DNA from 2 places in the Peribacillus sp. Aquil_B1 genome. Region 1 is predicted to be linked to the other one. Evidence: riboswitches for the same ligand, from Rfam matches in the RefSeq annotation. Region 1 holds a riboswitch; the other holds the start of a gene.
What was found. A riboswitch is a leader RNA that binds a small molecule or an ion and turns the genes downstream of it on or off. The one in region 1 is predicted to bind S-adenosylmethionine.
Positions count from the first base shown of each region.

Region 2: it holds a riboswitch for S-adenosylmethionine, as region 1 does, so the genes downstream of both, mtnK (S-methyl-5-thioribose kinase) here and MPH60_RS11515 (Na+/H+ antiporter NhaC family protein) in region 1, are expected to answer to the same signal.

Region 1 covers NZ_JAKXEE010000001.1:2,348,398-2,351,585, forward strand. The annotation lists gene MPH60_RS11515 (Na+/H+ antiporter NhaC family protein) at 38-1,345, opposite strand; SAM riboswitch class I at 1,536-1,643, opposite strand; gene MPH60_RS11520 (SOS response-associated peptidase) at 1,922-2,593, opposite strand; gene MPH60_RS11525 (hypothetical protein) at 2,654-2,809, opposite strand; gene hutG (formimidoylglutamase) at 3,090-3,188, opposite strand, start outside.
Region 2 covers NZ_JAKXEE010000001.1:1,575,839-1,579,026, forward strand. The annotation lists gene mtnA (S-methyl-5-thioribose-1-phosphate isomerase) at 1-789, opposite strand, end outside; gene mtnK (S-methyl-5-thioribose kinase) at 804-2,006, opposite strand; SAM riboswitch class I at 2,085-2,238, opposite strand; gene MPH60_RS07950 (carbon-nitrogen family hydrolase) at 2,310-3,092, opposite strand.

The DNA of each region.
Region 1 (3,188 bases):
CCGCAGGAGTCTCGCACACCCGTTCCTCAACTTTGTTTTAGTTCTTCGATCCATCATTTCCCGGCTGAAACCGTGGAAAACCAATCAGGATGGCAATGACAGCACAAAGTCCAATTAGTATCGGGTAATATGAATACTGCAGGATGCTTATCGGAGAAATCTTTGCTACCCCTGCTGCAACAAGCAGTTGTGCCCCATATGGAATCAACCCTTGGATACAACATGCAAATATGTCAAGCAAGCTCGCTGATTTCCGCGGATCAATCCCATACTTTTCAGCGATATTTTTGGCAAGTGGCCCGGCAATTATAATCGAAATCGTGTTATTTGCCGTTGAAAGGTTCGTCAAACCAACAAGCCCGGCAATGCTGAATTCCGCGCCTTTTTTTGATTTGCTATTTCGGGTCACTAGGTGGAGTAGATAATCGATGCCACCATTATGTTTGATTACAGCTACCATACCTGCAATTAAAATGGCAAGGAAGGAGATTTCATACATTCCCGCCATTCCTTCTCCAACTTTTTGGATGACACCCAACGGTTGATAACTTCCGTCCGCCAACCCGATAATTCCGGCAAAGACGATTCCGATGGAAAGGACCAAGAACACATTGACTCCTGCCAATGCAGTGATCAATACGCAAAGATATGGAAGAATCTTCACCCAATCATAAGACTGTTGGGAGATGTCGGCTTGTTCACCCATCGTTAAAATTCCCAGGATGGCACATGTGATGATGGCTGCAGGTAAAACGATGAAAAAATTCACTTTAAACTTATCCTTCATTTTCGTTCCCTGAGTTCGAACTGCAGCGATTGTCGTATCTGAAATGAAGGAAAGGTTATCCCCAAACATCGCACCACCAATAACGGCCGCCATTGAAAGGGCAAGCGAAATATCTGTTTGCTCACTAATCCCGACCCCGATAGGTGCCAGTGCAACAATCGTTCCCATGCTTGTCCCCATGGATAGTGAAATAAAACAAGCGATGATGAAAATCCCTACCATTAATAAATTTTGCGGAAAAACGGCTAAGGCAAGATTCACTGTTGATTCAACTGCCCCCATGCCATTGGCAACTTCGGCAAAAGCTCCGGCTAAAAGGAAAATGATAACCATTAACATAATATTGGCGTCCCCGGCACCTTTACAGAAGATATCAACCTTTTGATTGAATGTCTCTTTCCGATTCATTGCCAATGCAGCTGCCGAAGCAATTGAAATCGCTACAATCACCGGAAATGAATAAAAATCTTTAGTGATGATTCCGGACCCTATAAATAAAATTAAAAATACGACAAATGGGATCAATGCCCATGGATTCCCTTTCTTGTTTGCACTCATGATGTACACCTCTTTTTATTTTTCCCGTGACATGTGTCACAGCTCTTATTTTATTAACAGTTTTCGCAAATAACACCCGTTTGAACTTGATTATCAAGTCATGGAGCTATAGCCAAGAAACTGTCAGCATAAAAAAGACCCCTTCTATGTTAACAACAAGAAGAGGTCTTTTAATTTATAAAAAACACCCTTCTTATCTTTCAGGCGAAAATCAGCCTGCTGGATTTGGCACAGCACTCCTATTAAGTCCGCTGCCGAGACATCTTCGGGCCAGTCCCTCCGTCTCTCTTGATAAGAAGATCTAAATTATATAATTTATCAAAAATTACGATGTCTACCAGAAAAGGACCAGGCTGAAAAGTTGCCGAAACCGATCTAGTTTCTGAAAGTGTCACCGAAAGTCGTTTTGAAAAGCAAATATAAGAGTACAGCATTTTGTCTATTTTCGCAAGGATTAGTTTTAAATTATTTCTCATGCACTCCTTACTGATTATAAAGAGATCTTGACATATGCAGTTAATCAGTTATTTTCATTTATCGGAAAGAGTTCATATAAAAAAGAGGTCTAATGACCTCTCAGCAAATTTGTTGTATTAGGGTCGATGAATTATTCTTTGTCGAGTTCACATCAGTCGATACCTCAAAGGCTTCCATCTGTTCCGAATCGAATGACTTTAAATACTGCTGCAGATATGCAGGATCATTATTGGTTGGATTCAACCAATCTTTTTCATCTTCTGGTTTAAGGATGACAGGCATACGATCATGAATGCTAGTCATTAGCTCATTAGGAACGGTTGTTATAACGGAGCACGAATAGACGCTGATGCCTTCAGGAGATTTCCAGGATTCCCAGATACCCGCCATTCCAAATGGAGCATGATTCTTCAGTTTTATTCGCATCGGTATTTTTCTTTCCGGTGTCTTCTTCCATTCATAAAAAGAGTCAGCGATTATCAAGCATCTCTTCTTCATATACGCATTCCTGAAGCTTGCTTTCTCAGCAATGGTTTCCGCTCTGGCATTAATCATTTTGTAGCCCACTTTTTCGTCTTTTGCCCAGAAAGGAATGAGTCCCCACCGAAGATATCCAAGTCGATTCCTTGCCCCGTCATTAATGACGGAGAGGACGGATTGGGAGGGAGCAATATTGTAGCTGAATTGGTATTCCTCATCAAACGATCCTTGAATATCAAACCGATCTTTTATTTCTTCAATATCAGTGAAAAGAGTAAAACGTCCACACATACTATCGCCTACCGTATTAGAATTTATTACAGTGTAACAAATCACACGGGCAGGCACAAATCAGCGTTCTAAAATCCTGATGTCGGTAAATGGTTGATTAAATAATTCGCTGGAAATCAAAAGAGTTCCAAGGACTTCTCTTTCATCTTCAGCTTTAATGATTTCCGACAAGATCAAGGTACTGCCATTCCTGACCGTCACTTTATATTCATTCATAAAAAAATCCCCCCTAGATGGTTGTTATTATAAACCAAAAACCCACAAGTATCATAGTGAACTTTGGCCGAGTCATGGTTAAACCAATAACGGGTAGGCAAGCAATTGCTGGACCATTAACCCGTGTAAATAAGGCGTAAAAAAGACCGTCCATGAATGATTCACGGACAGCCTGGGTGCTGTCAAAGGTTTTAGCCTCAACTGATAGTTGATCATGGAGATAACATTGAGGAAAGCTGGAAGGACCAAATTCGAATTGCCCCTCTTCCATGTCCACTCATTATTTAAAATGCAGCAAAACTTCATTTATTAAATGTGCTGCTAATGTTACGGTTTTATTATTTTCGTCCAACGAAGGATTCACTTCCGAAATGTCAAA
Region 2 (3,188 bases), 770 kb from region 1:
GTGCTTGGCTAATATGGCCAAGCCCAATGTCCCGATTTTATTGGCTGTATCTCCATTAGCCGCAATTCTGTCGGCACCGACAATGATACCATTTATTCCTTTCTGGTGAATCGTATGGGCAGCCATATTATCAGAAATTAATGTGACATCAATCCCCGCTTGCATCAATTCCCAGGCAGTCAAACGCGCTCCTTGCAGGACAGGCCTGGTTTCACATGCATACACTTTTAGCGGAAAGTCTTTTTCTTTAGCCAGGTGGAAGGGAGCCAAGGCTGTGCCATATCGAGCCGTGGCGATTCCCCCAGCGTTGCAATGCGTTAGAATGGAATCTCCTCTAGTGAATAAGGATAAACCATGTTCCCCGATTTTCCTGCACATTTCTTCATCTTCGGCAAAGATGGCTTTAGCCTCCGATACAAGTGCTTCCTTGGCAGTTGAAATGCTTTGCGCGGCTTGCAGAGTATTTTCCATCCTCCTTAACGCCCAAAAAAGGTTGACAGCAGTTGGCCGTGAAGAGGCGAGTTTTTCAATATGCTTCGCTACATTCTTTTTGAATTCCGCTAATTCAGCGGTTGTTTCCTGTTTTGCACCAAGTGCAACACCAAATGCTGCAGTCAGTCCAATTGCTGGGGCTCCGCGAACTTTTAATGTCAAAATGCTGTCATATACATCATCAACAGAATGAAGTTCAATAAATTCAGTTATGGAAGGAAGGGCTTGTTGATTTAATAATGTAATATGGGTATCAGCCCATTGTACCGAATAAGGTAATGGTGCTAGTGTTGTCATGTGCAGGTCTCCTTTTAAATGGTTGAATAAGATGGCAGTGTACGTTGCTTCAACGCTTCAATGACAGCTGGAACATCCAATTCTCCCCGTTTTTTAATTAAAAAAGCACCAATTTCCAATGTTGCCGTTTTGGCAGCGATCCTTGTTTCTTTATCTTCAATGACATTTAAATCGGCAACATGGGAAAGTCCGATGGTTCGCCGAATCAGTTCACAGCCGGCAAAGCCGAATGCATCTTTTTTGAATTTTGTCAGTAAATAAGGCAGATAACCTTTCACATGGCGAAATGGGCTTTTATTTTGGCCTTCCCATAATTCGGAATAAGTTTCTTCAAAGACCTTCCAAAATTCATTAAGGTGTGTGTAAATCTCTTCCTTTCCAACGCTATTACGTGTGACTGCCTGAAAGAGAAGGTTGGCGGTGTATTGACCCAGGTCAAAACCAACTGGACCATAAAAAGCGAATTCCGGATCGATAACCTTTGTTTCAGTTTCACTTGCAAATATACTTCCAGTATGTAAATCTCCATGAAGCAAGGCTTCCTGCTCGGTTTCAAAGCTTTGTTTCAGCTTAGCGACCTCAAGAATCACTTCTTTATCATTCCATATATTTTTGGCGGCATCAGTCAATTCCACCTCGAAATCTCCCGGGAGTTCCTCAAAAAATGGATCAGTGAAAATAAAGACTTCAGTGATTTTGCAGAGTTCGGGATTCGTGAAATGGCGGGCCACTTCCTTTTTCGCAGAGGGTTCTAAATGATAATCGGATGTATAAAATGCCGTTTTCGCCACATATTCACCAATATGCTGTGAAAGCAATGGATAGGAATCTCCTTCGATCAATCCTGTTCTAACGATTTTCAAGTGCGATAAATCCTCCATGACCGTGATGGCAAGCTGTTCATCAGAATAATAGACTTGCGGTACGAATTCTGGGCAATAACTTCTGAAATGAATCAACGCATTCGCTTCAATGGCAGCTCTTTTCAAAGTCAGCGGCCAGCTCTCACCAAGTACCTTGGCATAAGGGACCGCTTGTTTCATTATAATCCCTTTATTTGTGACTGTATCTGTAATATGAAAAACATAATTTAAGTTTCCATCGCCGATTTCTATACATGTTAAACTTGCATCCGCATTGACCAACCCAAGTTTTTTTGCAAGGGTTATGGCTGTTTCGTTTGTCAATCTCTTAAAATTTGAATGGTTTTGAGTCATTCTTTTCCCCTCCGGATTCAAAATAAGAATAAAAAAGCCTCTTTCATATAGAAAGAGGCAGAAGTTTTGGCTTCGGACCTCTTATCTTCCAGAAAATGAATTCTGGTGGAATTAGCACCGTGCTCTGTGGATTTTATAATCCGGCGGTGAATCCGCCCCATTTCACAATGGTATTACAGTCGGTTGCTGGGCTTCATAGGGCCTTTATCCCTCAGCCTGCTCTTGATAAGAGTAAATGTTTTCTGAAATTTTAATCTTCGGGAAAATAATATCAACTTTTTAAATAGTTTGTCAATGGGTAAATTAATAAAAATCAGGACGGCGATCTTCGAATACAGGTATTTTGTTACGTGCTTCCGTAACTTTATTGAAGTCCAAGGTGCCTGTCAGGAGTTCGTTTCCTTCTCCGGCTTCACTTATGATATTCCCCCAAGGATCAATAATCAAGGAATGACCGGCAAAGATATTATTGACATCAGAGCCTGAACGATTAACGGCTACAACATAGGCTTGGTTCTCGATGGCACGGCTAATCAATAAGGCTCTCCAATGATCGAGTCTTGGCTTTGGCCATTCAGCCGTAACGAATAGAACTTCGGCGCCTTTAGCGGTATGGGCTCGTTGCCATTCAGGGAAACGGATGTCATAACAAATGAAACCAGCACATATTTTTTCATCAAGTGTAAATAAACCATCTTTTTCTCCTGGCTTCAGGAAATGATGTTCATCCATTAACTGAAATAAGTGAAGCTTATCATATTCTTTTATGAGATTTCCCTGTTTATCGATGATTATCATGGTGTTATAGATTCCCTTGCTCGTTTTTTTCGCAATGGAACCGCCTACGATGTGAATCTCGTGTTTCCTTGCCTGTGTTTTAAGAAATTCAATCGTTTTTTCCGCCTCTTGATCAGCAATCTCATTTAACCTGCTTAAGTCGTATCCGGTTGTCCAAAGCTCTGGTAAAATGATGATATCGGGTACTGACCGTGCTGCTTTTTCCAACCATTGTTCCGCAACCTGAAAATTGATATCAGGTTGCCCGAATGCTATATCCATTTGAATACAAGCTATTTTCCACTTCATCGTTTAAAACCCCCACATGTAAAAAATGCTTTACAAGACTATGATAAACATATATCATTTGTGACTAGAATTTCAAGAAATTTCAGAGAAGGTGTA